One region of the Streptomyces sp. TE5632 genome, then DNA from elsewhere that is predicted to be linked to it. Evidence: predicted binding sites of a transcription regulator. Region 1 holds the regulator's gene; the other holds the start of a gene.

The links. The regulator HrcA, encoded in region 1, represses chaperone genes, less so after heat shock. The targets are predictions, from matches to a motif close to TTNGCACTCNGNNNNNCNGAGTGCNAA.
Region 2: a site for HrcA is predicted at 3,425-3,451, ahead of groL (chaperonin GroEL). Genes of this name have one in related genera too.

The regions. Positions count from the first base shown of each region.
Region 1 covers NZ_JBSSEA010000003.1:1,179,009-1,189,383, forward strand. Annotated here, with positions in the region: gene ACVW19_RS10600 (S41 family peptidase) at 1-1,725, opposite strand, end outside; gene ACVW19_RS10605 (hypothetical protein) at 1,771-2,316, opposite strand; gene ACVW19_RS10610 (hypothetical protein) at 2,388-2,768, shown strand; gene ACVW19_RS10615 (16S rRNA (uracil(1498)-N(3))-methyltransferase) at 2,806-3,546, opposite strand; gene ACVW19_RS10620 (nitronate monooxygenase) at 3,543-4,616, opposite strand; gene dnaJ (molecular chaperone DnaJ) at 4,889-6,028, opposite strand; gene hrcA (heat-inducible transcriptional repressor HrcA) at 6,028-7,044, opposite strand; gene ACVW19_RS10635 (MBL fold metallo-hydrolase) at 7,213-7,944, shown strand; gene ACVW19_RS10640 (DUF3097 domain-containing protein) at 7,988-8,791, shown strand; gene hemW (radical SAM family heme chaperone HemW) at 8,919-10,151, opposite strand; gene ACVW19_RS10650 (SpoIIE family protein phosphatase) at 10,201-10,375, opposite strand, start outside.
Region 2 covers NZ_JBSSEA010000003.1:2,222,235-2,232,609, reverse strand. Annotated here, with positions in the region: gene ACVW19_RS15175 (glucosyl-3-phosphoglycerate synthase) at 1-440, opposite strand, end outside; SAM riboswitch class I at 640-834, shown strand; gene thrC (threonine synthase) at 853-2,157, shown strand; gene ACVW19_RS15165 (MoaD/ThiS family protein) at 2,333-2,608, shown strand; gene ACVW19_RS15160 (cold-shock protein) at 3,039-3,242, shown strand; gene groL (chaperonin GroEL) at 3,615-5,237, shown strand; gene ACVW19_RS15150 (NADH:flavin oxidoreductase) at 5,523-6,653, shown strand; gene ACVW19_RS15145 (hypothetical protein) at 6,701-7,270, opposite strand; gene murQ (N-acetylmuramic acid 6-phosphate etherase) at 7,314-8,255, opposite strand; gene ACVW19_RS15135 (MurR/RpiR family transcriptional regulator) at 8,412-9,320, opposite strand; gene ACVW19_RS15130 (hypothetical protein) at 9,376-9,789, shown strand; gene ACVW19_RS15125 (DUF4031 domain-containing protein) at 9,786-10,094, shown strand; gene ACVW19_RS15120 (GNAT family N-acetyltransferase) at 10,076-10,375, opposite strand, start outside.

The DNA.
Region 1 (10,375 bases):
CACGATCCGGTCGGCCAGCCCCTCGAGGTCGATACGGGTGGTCGGGGTGCCCTCGCTGTCGGGGGTCTCGTCCCGGTCCGGCGTCTCGAAGGGACGGCCGTGCCGCTGCGGGCCGAACGGGGACGGCGTCGTCGCGGCGAGGGTGATCAGGTGCGGGCGGTCGCCCTCGACGAAGGCGAGGTCGAAGACGTACTCGTCGTAGACGGGGTCGAAGGAGCGGGTCGACAGGAAGGCGAGGTGCTTGCCGTCGAGGGTGAACGCGGGCGCGTAGTCCTGGAAGCGCAGCGGGGTCGCCTCGGTGACCGACAGGTCGGTGGTGTCGGCGAGCCGCAGCTGGCTGAGCGGGCGGGGGCCGGGGTGGGACCAGGCGAGCCAGGCGGAGTCGGGCGAGAAGGTCAGCCCGGAGACGTCGCCGTGCTCGCTGCGGTCGACCTCGCGGACCTCGCCGGTCTCCCGCTCGACGAGCAGGAGACGGCCGTCGTGCGAGGCGACCGCGGCGCGGCTGCCGTCGGGGGCCATGGCGAGGCCCAGGACGCGGCCGAGCTGTCCGGCGGCGATCCGGCGCGGGGTCGCTCCGGGGGCGAGGCCGGTGGCGGGGGCGAACTCCAGGGCGTCGTCGCCGTCGGCGTCCGTCACCCACACCACCCATTCCTCGCCGTCCGCGCGGAAGGTGCGCGGGCGGCGGGCCCGTACGCCGGGGGTGGCGGCGAGCGCGCGGGCGGGGCCGGCGCGGTGGGTGACCCAGTGGACGGTGCCGCGCACGCAGACGGCGCTGCCGCGCGCGGTGTGGTCGGGGGAGGCGGAACCGAACCAGCGGGCGGCGTTCACCGGGAACGGCTGGAGGTCGACGCGCTGCCCGCCGAGCCGGATGTCGAGCCGACGCGGCTCGGCCCCGTCCAGGTCGTCGAGGATCCACAGTTCACCGGCGCAGGAGTACACGACGCGGGTGCCGTCGGTGGCGGCGTGCCGGGCGTAGAAACCCCCGAGGGGGGTGTGCCGGCGCAGGTCGGACCCGTCGGCGAGGGAGGAGTACAGCGCACCGGTGCCCTCGTGGTCAGAAAGGAAGGCAAGCCTGTCACGCACCCACAGCGGGTACTCGATGTTCCCGTCGAGGTCGCCGTGCAGCCGGACGAACTCCCCCGGGCCGTCAGCAGTGTTGCCCGCGCCGTCGCCGGTGTCCCGGGGGTTCTGCTCGATCCACAGCTTGCCCGCCGTGCCGCCCCGGTAGCGCTTCCACGAGGCGGCCTCGCGGCCCATCGTCGCGGACAGCAGGACCGTGCGCGGCCCGTGGGCGACGTCGCCGACGGGGCCGTACGGCAGGGTGGTGGCGGGTCCGCCGTCGAGGGGGATCGCGCGGGCCCAGGTGCGGCGCAGACTGGCCTGGCCCTCGGTGCTGAGTGCGAGGACCTTCCCGTCCGGGGTCCAGCCGCGCACCTGGGTCTTCCCGCTCCCCCAGTACGTCAGACGTCGGCCGGGGCCGCCCTCGACGGGCGCGATGTGCACCTCGGGAGCACCGTCACGGGTGGAGGTCCAGGCGACGGTGGTTCCGTCGGGCGAGATACGGGGGAGCGTCACCGGCACGTTGTCGGCGCTCACCCGCCAGGCCCGGCCGCCGTCGAGCGGGGCGAGCCACACGTCGTCCTCGGCGGTGAAGGCGACCAACTCGCCGTGCGGATGCGGGAACCGGAGATACGCGGCGGGGGCGACCGATGCAGACTGTGTCACTCGATCACCCTACGCACGCGGGGTCGGCCTGGACAGAGGTTTGGATCACTTGCCCTCGACGGGGCGACAGGACGGGTACTGCTCGCACCACACGGTCGTGGTGACCGTCACGGTGACGGTGGGCCGCGGGCCGCGGTTCGTGGGCTCGCCCACGGCGGGCGGGCTGGTGGCGTCGCAGTCGCCCAGGCCGTCGACCCGGAACCACTGCTTGCCGTCCACTTTCGCGGTGATGTCCCCGCGCACACAGGCGCCGTCGACGGCATGGGTGATCTTCCCGGTGACGGTGATCTCCTTGCCGTCCTCGGTCTCCCCGTCGCAGTCCACGGTGGCCACGGTGTCCTCGCTCGCGGACCGCGACGGCGCGCCGTCCTGGTTCCCGTAGGAGGCGGTGCAGCTGAGCCAACGCACCCCGGCTTTCTGCCGGTTGAGCTCCCGGGTGACCGTCTCGTCGGTCGTGTACGCCACCGCCGCCGTGCCGGCCGAACCCGGCTCGCACGCCACGGCCCCGCCCACGACGACCACGACGAACCCGACGGCCGGCACCGCCCGCCGCCACCGCGTCCCGCCCCGAACCCACCTCAATGCCCCCATGCCCGGCAGCCTGCCACCGCCCCACGCGTGACGGTAGGGCGCATACGGCCACTCCTCACTACCGTGGAGCGATGCGCAGCGGACGCCGGCCCAGAAGACTCGTCGTGGACGGGACCACCGCGGGCGAAACGGTCGCCCACCTGTGGTCGGTGCGTCATCGGCACCGTACCGACGGGCCCTGCCAGGAGGTGCTCACGCTGACCCGGGAGGGGGCGACGGCAACGGCCCACCTGGTGTTCCGGGGCGGCGAGGGGCGTCTCGTCCCCGACGGCTTCCTGCATTCCGGGGCCGTGGCCCTCGGCGGGCATCCGGCGCTCAACCTGCACGAGCCCGGTGTCGTACGGGCCTTCGTCTACGAGGCGGCCCGGCGCGGGCTGCTCACCGGGGCCGCGGATCCGGACGGCTGGGAACTGTTCCCGGCGGTCGCCGCCGCCCGCGCGGCGGACGGCTGACGGTCGGCGGCCCCGCGGCTGACGGCGAACGGGGCCGTCAGGACCAGCGGCCCGTGCGGGCCAGCAGGACGGCCGTGGCGGCGGTGCCCGCGGTGGAGGTGCGCAGGACGCTGCGGCCCAGGCGGTAGGGCGTGGCTCCGGCCTGCGCGAAGAGCGTCAACTCCTCCGGCGAGACCCCGCCTTCGGGGCCGACGACCAGCACGATGCTGCCGGAGCCGGGGAGTTCGGCGGTCGCGAGGGGTTCGGTGCCGCTCTCGTGGAGCACGGCGGCGAAGTCGGCTTCGGCGAGAAGTGAGGCAACCTGCTTGGTCGTCGCCGCGTCCGCGACCTCCGGGAAGCGCGCCCGGCGGGACTGCTTGCCGGCCTCCCGGGCCGTCGCCCGCCATTTGGCGAGGGACTTCAGTCCGCGCTCGCCCTTCCACTGCGTGATGCAGCGCGCCGCGGACCACGGCACGATCGCGTCGACGCCGACCTCGGTCATCGTCTCCACGGCCAGCTCGCCCCGGTCGCCCTTGGGCAGCGCCTGGACGACGGTGAGCCGGGGCGACTCCACGGGCTCCTCGACTACGTCCCCGAGGCGCACGATCAGCCGGTCCTTGCCCTCGGTGCCGGTCACCTCGCCCTCGGCCCTGCGGCCGGCGCCGTCGGTGAGAACGACGTTCTCACCGGCCCGCAGCCGCTTCACGGAGACGGCGTGCCGCCCCTCGGGGCCGTCGAGCACATGGTGTCCGGAACCGTCCGTGTCGAAGTGCTCCACCACGAAGACCGGCGCGGTCATCCGGCACCCCCCGCCGACAACACCGTCCGGGCGGCGGCGAGTTCGGCGACCAGCACCTCCACCAGCTGCCCGGCGGGCAGCTCCCGGGCCATCCGGTGGCCCTGTCCCGCCCACAGTGCCATGCCCTGCGCGTCCCCCGCCTTGGCGGCGGCCCTGCGCAGCGGCGCGGCGAGATGGTGGACGTCCGGGTAGGCGGCGGGCGCGTACGGGCCGTGTTCGCGCAGGAACCGGTTGACCAGGCCGCGGGCCGGGCGTCCCGAGAAGGCGCGGGTCAGTTCGGTGCGGGCGTAGAGGGGGTTGGTCAGCGCCTGCTTGTGCAGGGCGTGCGCGCCGGACTCGTGGGTGGCGGCGAAGGCGGTGCCGAGCTGGGCCGCCCAGGCGCCGGCCGCGAGCACCGCGGCGATCTGGCTGCCGCGCATGATGCCGCCGGCGGCGATGATCGGGATGCCCACCGTCTCCCGCACTTCGGCGACCAGGGACAGCAGTCCGATGCCGGAGCCGTCGTTCTCCGGGAGGTCCCGGTGGGTGCCCTGGTGGCCGCCGGCCTCGACGCCCTGCGCGATCACCGCGTCGGCGCCCGCCCGCTCCACGGCCCGCGCCTCCTCGGCGGTGGTGGCGGTGGCCAGGGTGAACGTGCCGACGCGGCGCAGGGAGTCCAGGACCTCACGGGTCGGCACACCGAAGTGGAACGACACCACCGGCACCGGGTTGTCGAGCAGTACGGCGAGTTTGGCGTCGTAGCCGTCGTCGCGGCCGCTGTCGGGGTCGCCGAGCTCGGTCTCGTACCAGGAGGCCTCACCGGCCAGCTGGTGGGCGTAGACGCCGACGGCGGCCGGGTCGGGGGTCTCGGGTTGCGGCATGAAGACGTTGACGCCGAACGGGTGGCCGGTCAGTCCGCGCAGCTGCTTGATCTCCTGGTACATCCCGTCCGCGGTCTTGTACCCGGCGGCCAGGAAACCGAGCCCGCCCGCCTCGGAGACGGCCGCGGCGAGCTGCGGCACGGAGACACCGCCCGCCATGGGGGCCTGCACGACGGGGTGCGGAAGGAGATCGGTGAGCGCCAAGGACATGACGGCATGTTGCCACGTCCTTCGGACATCTCCGAATCGGGGCTTAATCGGCCCTTGCCCTGGGCACAGGCCATGTCCGGAGCACCTTCAGGGCGGCTCCCGGGGCACCGCGGGAGCCGTTTCCGGCCCCCGCGCGCAGCACCGTCGGTGTCGTCCGTCAGCGCCCGTTGAAGGCGTCCTTCAAGCGGGAGAACAGCCCCTGCTGCCCAGGCTGACCGCACCCACCCGGGGGACGACCCCCGGACCCCCCGGCACAACCACCGACGTCCGTGTCAGCGCCCGTTGAAGGCGTCCTTCAACCGGGAGAACAGCCCCTGCTGCCCAGGCTGGAACTGGCCCAGCGGGCGCTCCTCGCCGCGGAGCTTGGCGAGTTCGCGCAGCAGGCGTTCCTGTTCGGGGTCGAGCTTGCTCGGGGTCTGCACCTCGACGTGCACGATGAGGTCGCCCCGGCCGCCGCCGCGCAGATGCGTGACGCCCCGGCCGTGCAGCGGGATCGACTGGCCGGACTGGGTGCCGGGCCGGATGTCGACCTCCTCCATTCCGTCCAGCGTCTCCAGCGGCACTTTGGTGCCGAGGGCGGCCGCCGTCATCGGGATGGTGACCGTGCAGTGCAGGTCGTCGCCGCGCCGCTGGAAGGTGCTGTGCGGCAGCTCGTGGATCTCGACGTACAGGTCGCCGGCGGGACCGCCGCCGGGGCCGACCTCGCCCTCGCCGGCCAGCTGGATCCGGGTGCCGTTGTCGACACCGGCCGGGATCTTCACGGTCAGGGTGCGGCGGGAGCGGACGCGTCCGTCGCCGGCGCACTCCGGGCACGGGTTCGGGACGACGGTGCCGAAGCCCTGGCACTGCGGGCAGGGGCGCGAGGTCATGACCTGGCCCAGGAAGGACCTGGTGACCTGCGAGACCTCACCGCGGCCGCGGCACATGTCACAGGTCTGCGCAGCGGTTCCCGGCGCGGCGCCCTCACCGCTGCACGTGGTGCACACGATCGCCGTGTCGACCTGGATGTCCTTGGTCGTGCCGAACGCGGCCTCGTCCAGCTCGACCTCGATCCGGATCATCGCGTCCTGGCCGCGGCGGGTGCGCGAGCGCGGACCGCGCTGCGACGCCGTGCCGAAGAACGCGTCCATGATGTCGGAGAAGTTCCCGAAGCCGCCCGCGCCGAAGCCACCCGCGCCGCCGCCGGCCCCGGCCTGCTGGAGCGGGTCGCCGCCGAGGTCGTAGACCTGCTTCTTCTGCGGGTCCGACAGCACCTCGTAGGCGGCGTTGATCTCCTTGAACCGCTCCTGGGTCTTCGGATCCGGGTTGACGTCCGGATGCAGCTCGCGGGCGAGCCGCCGGAAGGCCTTCTTGATCTCCTCCTGCGAAGCGTCGCGGCGCACGCCGAGTACGGCGTAGTAGTCCGTGGCCACTACGACTCCGCCAGGATCTGTCCGACGTACCGTGCCACTGCGCGTACCGCTCCCATCGTTCCTGGGTAATCCATGCGGGTCGGACCGACCACGCCGAGCTTGGCAACAGCCTCGCCGCCCGAACCGTAGCCCACCGACACCACTGAGGTGGAGTTGAGTCCCTCGTGGGCGTTCTCATGACCGATACGCACGGTCACGCCCGGATCCTTCGCCTCACCCAGCAGCTTGAGAAGCACGACCTGCTCCTCGAGCGCCTCCAGTACGGGCCGGATCACAAGGGGAAAGTCATGTCCGAAGCGGGTCAGATTGGCGGTACCGCCGATCATCAGCCGCTCCTCGTTGTCCTCGACGAGCGTCTCCAGGAGGGTGGAGAGCACGGTCGAGACCGTACCGCGCTCCTCGGGGTCGAAGGCCTCGGGGAGATCCTCGACGAGAGACGGTACATCGGTGAAACGGCGGCCCGCGACACGGCTGTTGAGCCGCGCCCGCAGATCCCCCAGGGTCGCCTCGCCGAGGGGCGCCGGACAGTCGATCATGCGCTGCTCGACCCGCCCGGTGTCCGTGATCAGCACCAGCATGGCGCGCGCGGGCGCCATCGGGAGCAGCTCCACGTGCCGCACGGTCGAGCGGGTCAGCGACGGGTACTGCACGACGGCGACCTGCCGGGTCAGCTGCGCGAGCAGCCGCACCGTGCGGGCCACGACGTCGTCCAGGTCGACGGCGCCCTCGAGGAAGTTCTGGATGGCGCGCCGCTCGGGCGCGGTCATCGGCTTGACGCCGGCGAGCTTGTCCACGAAGAGCCGGTAGCCCTTGTCGGTGGGGATGCGCCCGGCGCTGGTGTGCGGCTGGGCGATGAACCCCTCGTCCTCCAGGGCCGCCATGTCGTTGCGCACGGTGGCCGGGGAGACGCCCAGGTTGTGCCGCTCGGTGAGGGCCTTGGAGCCGACGGGCTCCTCGGTTCCGACGTAGTCCTGAACGATGGCGCGCAACACCTGGAGCCTGCGTTCACTGAGCATGGCGCACACCTCCAGAAGCCTTTCGCCGGTCCGTTCCCTGAATGTCCTGGCACTCTTCGCACGCGAGTGCCAGACTTCCCCGCCCAGTGTACGGCCGGTGGGTACACCCCGGGCAAGGCCGGTACCGGGCCGTCGCACCGGGGAGCCGTGGGCGGTTAGCGTCGCGGTATGACGGTGAGTTGGGAAGAGTCGGGGTGGGAACGGCTGGCGCCGGGAGTGGGCCGGTGCCGGTTGCCGGTGTGGGACTGCACGGCGGGGCTCGTCGTCGGAGCGGGTGCGGCGCTGCTCGTGGACGCCGGTTCGAGCCTGGGCGAGGGCGCCCGGTTGCGGGCACGGGCGCAGGCGCTCGCCGGTGGGCGTGTGACACATCTCGCGCTCACCCACCCCCATTTCGACCATGTGCTGGGGGCGGCGGTGTTCGCGGGCGCGGAGGTGTTCGGCGCGGTGGGCCTGGACACGGTGCTGGCGCGGGGACGCGAGGAGCTGCGCGCGGACGCGGAGCGCGAGGGTCTGGACGCGCGGGCGGCGGAGGAGGCCGTGGACGCGCTGACACTGGTCCGCCCCCGGCACACGGTGTCCGGCGAGTGGACGCTCGACCTGGGCGGCGGACGGCAGGCGCTCCTCGCGAACGTGGGGCCCGGGCACACCGCCCACGATCTGGCGGTGCTGGTGCCCGGCGACCCGGAGGTGGTCTTCTGCGGCGACCTGGTGGAGGAGTCCGGCGATCCGCAGGCCGGCCCCGACGCCGTCCCGTCGCGGTGGCCGGCCGCCCTGGACCGGCTGCTCGCCCTGGGCGGCGAGGACGCGGTGTACGTGCCCGGTCACGGAGCGGTGGTGGACGCGGCGTTCGTACGGGCCCAACGCGACGCCCTCGCGGCTCGTTTCGGCGTGTCGGGCTGACCCTTCGGCCGAACGGGGGCCCGGTTCTCCTATCGTCATCAGAATGCGCCAGTACTCCCCTGACCTGACCCCTGGGTGGAAGAAGTCCCGGCCCGTCCCCGAGGTTCCGGCCGAGCCCGGTCTGGTGGTGGAGGAGCCCGGCAGCGGATTCTGCGGCGCGGTGATCCGCTGCGAGGCGGGCACGGTGACCCTGGAGGACCGCTTCGGCAAGCACCGGGTCTTCCCGCTGGAACCGCGCGGCTTCCTGCTGGAGGGCCGCACGGTGACGCTGGTGCGGCCCGCCGCGGGCCCGGCGCGTCCGGCCCGTACGGCATCCGGTTCGGTGGCCGTCCCGGGCGCACGCGCGCGCGTGGCGCGCGCCGGCCGCATCTACGTCGAGGGCCGCCACGACGCCGAACTGGTCGAGAAGGTGTGGGGCGACGACCTGCGCATCGAGGGCGTGGTCGTGGAGTACCTGGAGGGCGTCGACGACCTGCCGTCGCTCGTCGACGCGTTCGCGCCGGGCCCGGACGCGCGGCTGGGCGTCCTGGTGGACCACCTGGTGCCGGGCTCCAAGGAGTGGCGCATCGCGGAGTCGGTCACCAGCGAGCACGCCCTGGTGGTGGGTCACCCGTACATCGACGTCTGGGAGGCCGTGAAGCCGTCGTCCCTGGGCATCGAGGCGTGGCCCCGGGTACCGCACGGCCAGGACTGGAAGACGGGGGTGTGCCGGGCACTGGGCTGGCGCGTGGCCAACACCGGGGAGGCGTGGCAGCGGATCCTCGGCTCGGTGCACTCGTACCGGGACCTGGAACCGGCGCTGTTGGGCAGTGTGGAACGGCTCATCGACCATGTGACCGTGCCCTGAGTACTGTCCAGTCGTTGACAGGCCGGGCCTGGTGGGCTGCTCTCCGCCGCTGCGGAGATGGTCCGTCGATCAGCTCGTCGACCCGGCCGAGCAGTGCGTGCTCCCCGCTCTCGCGGGGATCGGCCCCTCAGTCCACCAGGTCCCGCACCACCGCGTCCGCCAGCAACCGCCCCCGCAGGGTGAGCGCCGCACGCCCCTCGTCGTACGCCCCCTGCCGCAGCAGCCCGTCCGTCAGGGCACGGCGCGCGGCCTGCAAGCCCTCCGCACGGAGGAGGGCGAGCGGAACCCCTTCCTCCAGTCGCAGCTCCAGCAGGATCCGCTCCACCCGCCGATCCTCGTCCGACAGGACCTCCCGCCCGGCCCCCGGCGACCGCCCCGCCGCCAGCGCCGCCGCATACGCCCCCGGGTGCTTCACGTTCCACCAGCGCACCCCGCCCACGTGCGAGTGCGCCCCGGGCCCCGCGCCCCACCAGTCCGCGCCGCGCCAGTACAGCTCGTTGTGCAGGCAGCGCCCCGCGTCGGAGGTGGCCCAGTTCGACACCTCGTACCAGGCGAAGCCGGCCGCCGACAGGGCCTCCTCGGCGATCAGGTACCGGTCCGCGTGCACGTCGTCGTCGGTCATCGGCACCTCACCGCGCCGGATGCGGCGGGCGAGCTGTGTGCCCTCCTCGACGATGAGCGCGTACGCGGAGACGTGGTCGGGTCCGGCGCCGAGGGCCGCGTCCAGCGAGGCCCGCCAGTCGTCGTCGGACTCGCCGGGGGTGCCGTAGATCAGGTCGAGGTTGACGTGCTCGAAACCCGCCGCCCGCGCCTCGGCGACACATGCTTCCGGGCGGCCGGGGGTGTGCGTGCGGTCGAGGACCCTCAGCACGTGCTGCCGGGCGCTCTGCATGCCGAAGGAGATCCGGTTGAAGCCGCCCGCGCGGAGGGTCGCCAGGTAGGCCGGATCGACCGACTCCGGGTTCGCCTCCGTCGTCACCTCGGCGTCCGCCGCCAGCCCGAACTCGTCGCGGATCGCGCCCAGCATCCGCACGAGGTCGTCGGCGGCCAGCAGGGTGGGGGTGCCGCCGCCGACGAACACCGTACGGACCTCGCGCGGGTCGTCGCCGAGCACCTTGCGGGCCAGGCGGACCTCGTCGATCAGGGTCTCGGCGTAGTTGTCACGGGAGGCGAGCACCCCGCCGCTGCCGCGCAGCTCGGTGGCGGTGTAGGTGTTGAAGTCGCAGTAGCCGCAGCGGGTCGCGCAGTACGGCACGTGCAGGTAGAACCCGAGGGGGCGGTCTGCGGCCCCGGCGAGCGCGGACGCGGGCAGCGCGCCGTCGGCGGGGACGGGCTCGCCGTCGGGGAGTGCGGAAGGCATGTGCTCCATTGTCCCGCATGTGTCCCGTTCCTTTCCCGGGTCGCGGATGTCAGTCCGCCTGGAGCACCAGCAGGGCGAGATCGTCCTCCGGTGGCCGCGCCCCGAACTCGTGGACCAGCCTGCTGATGCGTTCCGCTATCAGGTCGGCGTCCAGCCCCGCGCAGCCGGCCAGCGCGGCGGCGAGTCCGTCGCCGTCGTCGAACTGGCGGGAGCCGGAGCGCCGC
Region 2 (10,375 bases), 1.0 Mb from region 1:
GTGAGCAGCGGGCCGACGATGCCGGAGACGAAGTCGGCGGAGAACTCCCTGAGGTCCGCGTCGACGAAGCAGACGATGTCCCCCCGGGTGACGAGCAGGGAGCGCCACAGCACCTCGCCCTTGCCGGGCACGGCGGGGAGGCGGGGCAGGATCGTGTCCCGGTGCACCACCGTCGCGCCCGCCGCCGCGGCCACCTCGGAGGTGCGGTCGGCCGAGCCGGAGTCCACGACCACGATCTCGTCGACCAGCGGGACCCGGTGCATCAGCTCGTGCCGGACGATCCTGACGATGTCACCGACCGTCGCCTCCTCGTTGAGCGCGGGCAGCACCACGCTCACCGTCTGGCCCGTGGCGCGCTTCGCGGCCAGGACGCGGTGCAGCGGGCGGTCGGCCACGGACCAGGAGCGGTCGGCCAGCCAGCGCTCGACTTCTTCCAGCACGGTCCGCGGCTCCTCACCTCTGTGCTCCATACACCTGACACCTGTTGATCCATCTCGCGGTTCGGACGCGCACTCTCCGTCGTCCTGGCCGTCGGTTACAGTCTTGAACAACGCGGACGCCCCTTGCACACCGGGGGTCACGACCTCCCTCGCGTCCGCCGCGCACGACCGCACCACCGCATGACACACAACCGAATACAGCTCATCCAGAGGGGCAGAGGGATACGGCCCGATGAAGCCCCGGCAACCCTCCAGCCGGTTCTCGTGGATCACCGTCGATCGACGATCACAGCGGAACACCGAACGCTGATCGCTGATCGTCCACGCGAGGCTCCCGGCTAGGGAAGGTGCCAAGTCCGTCTCACGACGAAACACGTCGTGGGGAAGATGAGGAGAAAGGGCCTCGCCTCACATGGCTGTGCAGACCGTCGTAAGCACCACCGAATCCGCCGCTGAATCCGCCGAGCCCTCTGTCGATCTCGGCCCCGCCGCCGCGCTGTCCTGCCGCGAATGCGGCCACCGCGTCCCCCTCGGCCCCGTCTTCGCGTGCGAGGAGTGTTTCGGCCCGCTGGAGATCGCCTACGACTTCTCGGCCTACGACACCGAGGAACTCCGCCGGCGCATCGAGGCGGGCCCCGCGAACATCTGGCGCTACGCGCCCCTGCTGCCCGTTCCCGCCGACGTGGCGACCAAGCCGAACATCAACCCCGGCTGGACCCAGCTCGTCCAGGCCGACCGCCTCGCCCGCGAACTCGGCGTCACCGGCGGCCTGTTCGTGAAGGACGACTCCGGCAACCCGACCCACTCCTTCAAGGACAGGGTCGTCGCCCAGGCCCTGGAGGCCGCCCGCGCCTTCGGCTTCACCACCCTGTCCTGCTCCTCCACGGGCAACCTCGCCGGTGCCGTCGGCGCCGCCGCCGCCCGCGCCGGCCTGCGCTCCTGCGTGTTCATCCCGCACGACCTGGAGCAGGGCAAGGTCGTCATGGCCGCCGTCTACGGCGGTGAACTCGTCGGCATCGAGGGCAACTACGACGACGTGAACCGCTTCTGCTCCGAGCTGATCGGCGACCCGGCAGGCGAGGGCTGGGGCTTCGTCAACGTCAACCTGCGGCCGTACTACGCCGAGGGCTCCAAGACCCTCGCGTACGAGATCTGCGAGCAGCTCGGCTGGCGGCTGCCCGACCAGCTCGTCGTCCCCATAGCCTCCGGCTCGCAGCTCACGAAGATCGACAAGGGGCTGCAGGAGCTGATCCGGCTCGGCCTCGTCGAGGACAAGCCGTACAAGATCTTCGGCGCGCAGGCCGAGGGCTGCTCGCCGGTGTCGACCGCGTACAAGGCGGGCCACGACGTCGTCCGGCCGCAGAAGCCGAAGACCATCGCCAAGTCGCTCGCCATCGGCAACCCGGCGGACGGCCCGTACGTCCTGGACATCGCGCGCCGCACCGGCGGCGCGGTGGAGGACGTGACGGACGAGCAGGTCGTGGAGGCCATCCGGCTGCTCGCCCGGACCGAGGGCATCTTCGCCGAGACCGCGGGCGGTGTGACCGTCGGCGTCACGAAGAAGCTGATCGAGAACGGCCTCCTGGACCCGTCCCTGACCACCGTCGTGCTCAACACCGGCGACGGCCTCAAGACGCTGGACGCGGTGGCCGGCACCGGCCTGACCGCCACCATCCGCCCCAGCCTCGAGTCGTTCCGAGAGGCCGGCCTCGCCTGACCGCCTCCTCGGGGTCCCGAGGAGGCCGACGGTCGCCCGCCGGGTGTCCTGCTGCACGGCCGATCGCCCCCGGGACGCACCCGAGCCGAGGTCCTGCACCGGCTCCACCGGCCGGCACCGCCGACCCGGCGACCAACACGCAGAGTATTCCCATCGTCACTGGAGGTCGAGACGCATGAGCGTGACCGTTCGCATCCCCACCATCCTGCGCACCTACACCGGCGGCAAGGCCGAGGTGAACGCCGAGGGGGCGACCCTCGGCGACGTCATCGCCGACCTGGAGAAGAACCACACCGGGATCTCCGCCCGGGTCCTGGACGACCAGGGCAGGCTGCGCCGTTTCGTCAACGTCTACGTCAACGACGACGACGTCCGCTTCGAGCAGGGCCTGGAGACGGTGACCCCGGACGGTGCCGGCGTGTCGATCATCCCGGCCGTCGCCGGCGGCTGACCATTACCCTCGGTAACTGATATGACCGAGTGTTTACCGTATTGCCCCCTCCGTGAGAGAAGCGGAGGGGGCAATTCCATGAGGTTGAGCGCGGTAGGGTTGGGGAACGCGGTCCCGACTCCCCGTTCTGGAACCGTTAATTCCTGCCGCACGCCCGACTGGATGCAGCCAAAATCTGGGCCACTTCTGCGGCATTTGCGGGCTTTGCCCGGCCTGACTTGACCTGAAATCAGGTGAATTCCCGTCACATTCCGGACCGGCGGCTTCCAGATTTCTCGTCCGATTGACCTGTTGCAGAGGGCAGTTGGACGGATACATTCGGCCGCGGTCGACGCGTTCCGGCGCACGCCCCCAATCGTTGGGGGGTGAGGTCTGACCCGGATCCGCGAAGTGTGGATCTGTGCAAGGGCCAGTAATAGGGGAGTTAGGCATGGCTCAGGGCACCGTCAAGTGGTTCAACGCGGAGAAGGGGTACGGCTTCATCGCGGTCGACGGTGGTGCGGATGTTTTCGTCCACTACAGCGCGATCCAGATGGACGGCTACCGCACCCTCGAAGAAGGCCAGCGGGTCGAGTTCGAGATCTCGCAGGGCCAGAAGGGCCCGCAGGCCGACATGGTTCGTCTCAGCGCCTGAACGCGCTACCAACCGCAAGAATTTCCTGCACGGCGAAGGGTCCGCACCCCAGGGGTGCGGACCCTTCGCCGTGCCGGGACCCGGGTGGTGACCGGCGCCCGGAGCTGTCCGCGCGCGGCCGGCTCCGGGCCGCCCACACTGTTCGCGCGCGGCTGACTCCCCCCGGCGATCCCCCGGAGGCGCTTGCACTCGCATGGGTCGAGTGCTAATCATTGGCGTTAGCACTCTGAAGGTGAGAGTGACAACGTAAGGACCGGGTCGGTGAGGCCCGCAGGCCGGTGGGGCAAGGAACCACCGGTTCTGTGAGCCGTCCGTCGCGGGCGCGGGCGCGGTCCGAAGTAATCACCCCCAGTCCTGGAGGGACCACTTCACATGGCCAAGATCATCGCGTTCGACGAGGAGGCGCGGCGCGGCCTCGAGCGCGGCATGAACCAGCTCGCGGACGCCGTCAAGGTGACGCTCGGCCCCAAGGGCCGCAACGTCGTCCTCGAGAAGAAGTGGGGCGCCCCCACGATCACCAACGATGGTGTGTCCATCGCCAAGGAGATCGAGCTCGAGGACCCGTACGAGAAGATCGGCGCCGAGCTGGTCAAGGAAGTCGCCAAGAAGACGGACGACGTCGCCGGTGACGGTACGACCACCGCGACCGTCCTCGCCCAGGCCCTGGTCAAGGAGGGCCTGCGCAACGTAGCCGCCGGCGCCAACCCGATGGCCCTCAAGCGCGGTATCGAGAAGGCCGTCGAGGCCGTCTCCGGTGCCCTGCTGGAGCAGGCGAAGGACGTCGAGACCAAGGAGCAGATCGCCTCCACGGCCTCCATCTCCGCCGCCGACACCCAGATCGGCGAGCTCATCGCCGAGGCCATGGACAAGGTCGGCAAGGAAGGCGTCATCACCGTCGAGGAGTCCCAGACCTTCGGTCTGGAGCTGGAGCTCACCGAGGGTATGCGCTTCGACAAGGGCTACATCTCGGCGTACTTCGCCACCGACATGGAGCGTATGGAGGCGTCGCTCGACGACCCGTACATCCTGATCGCCAACTCCAAGATCGGCAACGTCAAGGACCTGCTGCCGCTCCTGGAGAAGGTCATGCAGTCGGGCAAGCCGCTGCTGATCATCGCCGAGGACGTCGAGGGCGAGGCCCTGTCGACCCTGGTGGTCAACAAGATCCGCGGCACCTTCAAGTCCGTCGCCGTCAAGGCCCCGGGCTTCGGCGACCGCCGCAAGGCCATGCTCAACGACATCGCCATCCTCACGGGCGGCGAGGTCATCTCCGAAGAGGTCGGCCTCAAGCTGGAGAACACCAGCCTCGACCTGCTCGGCCGGGCCCGCAAGGTCGTCATCACCAAGGACGAGACCACCATCGTCGACGGTGCCGGCTCCTCGGACCAGGTCCAGGGCCGCGTGAACCAGATCCGCGCCGAGATCGAGAACAGCGACTCGGACTACGACCGCGAGAAGCTGCAGGAGCGCCTGGCGAAGCTCGCCGGCGGTGTCGCGGTCATCAAGGCCGGTGCCGCCACCGAGGTCGAGCTCAAGGAGCGCAAGCACCGCATCGAGGACGCCGTTCGCAACGCGAAGGCGGCCGTCGAGGAGGGCATCGTCGCCGGTGGTGGCGTGGCCCTGCTCCAGGCCTCCCAGGTGTTCGAGAAGCTGGAGCTCGAGGGTGACGAGGCGACCGGCGCCAACGCCGTGAAGCTCGCGCTCGAGGCCCCGCTGAAGCAGATCGCCGTCAACGCCGGCCTCGAGGGCGGCGTCGTGGTGGAGAAGGTGCGCAACCTGACCCCGGGCCACGGCCTGAACGCCGCGACCGGCGACTACGTCGACCTGGTCAAGGAAGGCATCATCGACCCGGCCAAGGTGACGCGCTCCGCGCTGCAGAACGCCGCGTCGATCGCCGCGCTGTTCCTCACCACCGAGGCCGTCATCGCCGACAAGCCGGAGAAGGCCGGCGCGGCTGCTCCGGGCGGCATGCCGGGCGGTGACATGGACTTCTGAGCCTGACTCACCTCAGGTTCGGACCCGGTCCGTCAGTACCGAGGGCGGCACCCCCTGTTTCCGACAGGGGGTGCCGCCCTCGGGCGTTTTCGTGTTCCCGCGTTTTTGCGAGCGGGGCCCAGTCGCGGGGATCGGCCCGGTGCTTGAGTCTCGGGATGGGTGTGTTCGGGGTCACAGGCGGGTGTGTCGGGTGGGTGGAATGCCTTTCGCCGCTTGGTGGTTGGCGCTGGAGTGTGATTGATGCACGCGCACATACTGACTGGTATATCCAATGAGGGGCCCCACATGACCGTCACCACCTCCACCACCGCCGCCCGAGTCTCGGGGCTTCTGTCCCGGCCGGTCTCGATCAACGGCCTCACCGTGCCGAACCGCATCGCGATGGCGCCGATGACCCGGATGTTCTCGCCGGGCGGTGTTCCCGGTGAGGACGTGGTGTCGTACTACGCCCGGCGGGCCGCCGCCGGTGTCGGACTGATCGTCACCGAGGGCACCTACGTGGGGCACGAGTCGGCCGGACAGAGCGACCGGGTGCCGCGGTTCCACGGCGAGGAGCAGCTGGCCGGCTGGACGAAGGTCGCCGACGCGGTGCACGCGGCGGGCGGCACGATCGTGCCGCAGCTGTGGCACATCGGGATGGTCCGCAAGCAGGGGCAGGCGCCGTACCCGGACGCCCCGGCGATCGGCCCGTCCGGCGTACGCACCGACGGCACCGAGGGCACCGGCAAGGCCATGACGCAGGCCGACATCGACGCGGTGGTCGAGGCGTTCGCGCAGGCCGCCGCGGACGCCGAGCGCATCGGCTTCGACGGCGTGGAACTGCACGGCGCCCACGGCTACCTGATCGACCAGTTCCTCTGGGCGGGCACCAACCGCCGCACCGACGCCTACGGCGGCGACCCGGTGGCGCGGGCGAAGTTCGCGACGGAGATCGTCGCGGCGGTCCGTGAGCGGGTCTCGCCCGGGTTCCCGGTCATCTTCCGGTACTCCCAGTGGAAGCAGGACGCCTACGACTCCCGTCTCGCCGAGACCCCCGAGGAGCTGGAGGCGATCCTCGCCCCGCTCGCGGCGGCCGGTGTCGACGCCTTCCACGCCTCCACCCGCCGTTACTGGCTCCCGGAGTTCGAGGGCTCGGACCTGAACCTGGCCGGCTGGACGAAGAAGCTGACCGGCAGGCCCGCCATCACGGTCGGTTCGGTCGGCCTGAACGGGGACTTCCGGGACGCGTTCCGGGGGAAGGGCGCCGAGCTGGGCAGCCTCGACAACCTGCTCGACCGGCTGGAGCGGGACGAGTTCGACCTCGTCGCCGTGGGACGTGCGGTGCTCCAGGACCCGGACTGGGCGGCGAAGGTCCTCGGCGGACGCTTCGACGAGCTCGAGCCGTACGACGCGGCGTCGCTGCAGACACTGAGCTGAGCCGGGCTGAGCCGGGCTGAGCTGCGCCGAGCCGCGGACCCCGTCGGCTAAAGGTCCCGCATCGGTTCGATGTCGTGCCGGACCGGCGTCCCCCACACGCGCAGCACCTCGTAGTCGGTGAACTCGTGCACGACCCGGTACGCCATGGCGGGCCGGGGCCCGCGCCGCTGCGCCGCGATGTACAGCTCGGCCTCGCGCCGGTCCCGGCGCGGGGTGCCGCACAGCTGCCACGCCTGACCGTTCCACAGCTCCGGCAGCCAGCGCTGCTGCGGCTGGGGACGGTCGCCGTGCATCCCGTACCGGGACGGGACGGGCTCGGCGGACGGCTGGTGGGGCGCCGGTCCGTTGAACTCGGCGCGGCGGGCGGTCCGGCGCCGGGTCTCGCACAGCAGGCACAGGTCGGGGGCGCTCTTGTCGACCGGCCCGGTCGGGTGCTCGGGGCAGCGGGTGCTGGGCGCGGCCGTCTCGACGCTCTCGTCCAGCCGGTCCAGCGCGCGTTTCAGGTCGGCCCGCACCTCGTGCAGCTTGGCGTCCGGCGTGTCGGCGGCCAGCGCCTCGCCGTGCTCGCCGAGGACGCGCAGGGCGCGTCCCAGGGCGGTGAGCTGCGCGTGGTTCATGTGCTTCGTCTCCGTGTGGGGGGTGGGGCCAGTATCCCAGCCGTCACGATCGGCCGGCCGCGGCCGCCAGCGCCGCGCGCAGGTGGCCGCCCGCCTCGGTCAGCAGGCGGGTGGCCGTCGGGCCGTCCACGTCGGCGAGCAGGACCAGGATGGCGTGCTTGACCTCGCCGTCCGTGGCGGCCAGGGCGCGCTCGATGTCGGCGTCCGCCGCGCCGGTCGCGAGGGCGACGATACGGCGGGAGCGGGCGCGCAGCTTCTCGTTGGAGGCGCGGACGTCGACCATCAGGTTCCCGTACGTCTTGCCCAGCCGGATCATCGTGATCGTCGAGATCATGTTGAGGACGAGTTTCTGGGCGGTGCCGGCCTTGAGGCGGGTGGAGCCGGTGAGGAGTTCCGGGCCGACGACCACCTCGACGCCGTGCTCGGCCGCCGCGGCGAGCGGGCTGCCCGGGTTGCAGGCGAGACCCACGGTCAGCGCGCCCCGCTCACGGGCGTAAGTGACGGCGCCCACGGCGTACGGGGTGCGCCCGGAGGCGGAGACGCCGACCACCGAGTCGTCGGGGGTCAGCCCCAGCGCGGCCAGGTCGGACGCGGCCAGCTCCGCCGAGTCCTCGGCGCCCTCGACCGAGGTCACCACGGCGCCGGGGCCGCCCGCGATCAGGCCGACGACCCTGGCGGGGTCGGTGTTGAAGGTCGGCGGGCACTCGGAGGCGTCCAGGACGCCGAGCCGGCCGGCGGTGCCCGCGCCCGCGTAGACCAGCCGGCCGCCCCGGGCCATCCGGTCGGCGACGGCGTCGATCACGGCGGCGATCCGCGGCAGCTGCTCGGCCACGGCACCGGCCACGGTGGCGTCCTCGCCGTTCATCAGCCGGACGATGTCGAGGGTGGGCAGCCGGTCGACGTCCGCCAGCTCCGGACGGAACGCCTCGGTGGTCAGAGTCTCCAACTCGGCCCGGAGACCACGGGGTTCGGACGTGTGGGTCATGGAACGGTTCTCTCCGGTGGTCTGTGTCCGGTGGTCTGTGTCCGGTGGTTTGTGTCCGGTGGTCTGTGGGCGGCGTCTGTGCCTGGTGTCTCCGGCCGGTGCCGGCACTGTGGTGGGGCGTTCTCGGCCCCGCTGTGTCCCCCGAGCCCCCGTCCGCTACCGCGAGCCGCTCCGGTGCCGGTGGGCCAGGGCCTCGTACGACGCGGACAGGGCGGGGGCCGCCGACTCGTAGGTGCGCTGGGCGATGCCGACGAACAGGCAGTCCACCACCAGGAGTTGACTGGTCCGGGAGGACATCGCGGCCGGGCGCAGCTCGCTCTCGCGGGCCGTGGACGTGGTCAGTACGTGGTCGGCGTACTGGGTGACGGGGCCGTTCGGGCGGCCGGTCACCGCGATCGTCGTCGCCCCGCGCTCGAAGGCCACCCGCAGCGGTTCGATGACGTCCCCCGTCGACCCGGAGTGCGTGATCGCGACGGCCACGTCACCGGCGCGCAGCTGCACCGCGTTGGTGACGGCGAGGTGCGGATCGCCGGGGGCGTGGGCTATCAGGCCTATGCGCAGCAGCTTCTGGGTGAGGTCCTGGGCGACCAGCCCGGAGGCGCCGATGCCGTACACGTCCGTCCGGCGGGCGCCGGCCAGCGCCGCGACGGCCGCGCCGAGCTGGACGGTGTCCAGTCCGGCCGCGGTGTCGGCGAGGGTCTGCTGCTCGTCGTAGGCGAGCTTGGCGACGACGTCGGCGATGGGGTCGTCCACCGCGATGTCGGTCGTGATGGAGGGCGCGCGGCCGGACTGCTGCTGGGCGGCGAGCCCGGCGAGGGCGAGCCGCAGGTCGCGGTAGCCGGGGTAGCCGAGCAGGCGGGCGGTGCGGACGACGGTGGCCTCGCTGGTGCCGGTGAGCTCGGCGAGGCCGGTGACCGTGAGGGCCGCGCAGCCGGCCGGGTCGCCCGCGACGGCCTCGGCGACCCGTTGCATGGAACGGGTCATCGAGGGGGCCAGCGTGCGCACCTTGGCCGCGAGGGCGGCGGGGGCGGGCGGAGCGAAAATTTCCTTCACGTTCCGGGTCACCTGTGAAAGATATTTTCGTTTCGGTGGTGCGGTCAAGAGTGCGCACAATGGAGGCATGGCCCCCCATGACGATCCCGGCGATCCCGAAGCCACCCCCGTCGGCCCCGTCAGCCCTCTGGAGCAAGCGTTGCACGCGGCCCGCGCGCTGGTGCTCGCGGACCTGGTCGCGCACGAGGTCGCCGAGGCGGACGTCGTCTCGCTCGTCGAGGAGTCCGTCGCGCACCGCCGCTGGTGGGTCGAGCAGTGGCCGGAGGGCGCCGGGTTCCTCGCCGGTCTGGTCGCCCAGGACGTGCAGGACGCCCTGCTGGAGCGGTACGGCCGCTGGCCGCTGTGCCCGGTGTGCGGCTCCGGCGACCCGCACGCGCTGGAGGTGGAGCCGGAACTCGGCCCCGATCCGCACTGGGTGTGCCACCTGGCGGGTGTGAAGGTGGCGCCGGTCGGCTCGCTGGGCGGGGCGGCCTCGACGTGACCCTGTACATCGACCCGCCCACCTGGCCGGGACACGGCCGCCTCTGGTCCCACCTGGTCAGCGACGTCTCCTACGACGAACTGCACACTTTCGCCGCCGCCCTCGGCGTCCCCCGCCGCGCCTTCGAACGCGACCACTACGACATCCCCGAGCAGCGCTACGCGGATGTCGTGCTCGCCGGGGCGTTGGAGGTCAGCAGCCGCGAGGTGGTGCGGCTGCTGTACGGGGCGGGGCTGCGGGTGCGCAAGAGCACGGTGCGCGACGGCGCGGTGCGCGACGGCGTGGTTCAGCGGCGAAGTTCGTAGACGTACTCGCCCGCGTTCTCCCCCGCGTTCTCGGCGACCCGGGTGAACCCGGCGCGGGTGACGACGTTCTGCGAGGGCAGGTTGGCACGGTCGATGACGGCGGTGACGGTCCGCACGCCGTCCTGCGCGAGCGCCCACGCCGACAGCGCGCGCAGCGCCTCGGTGGCGTACCCGTGGCCGCGGGCGCCCTCGACGAGGTCGTAGCCGATCTCCACGCGGCCGTCCCCGTCCGGAGCGCGGTGGAACCCCATGGCGCCCACCGCGAGATCGTCCTCCCGCCG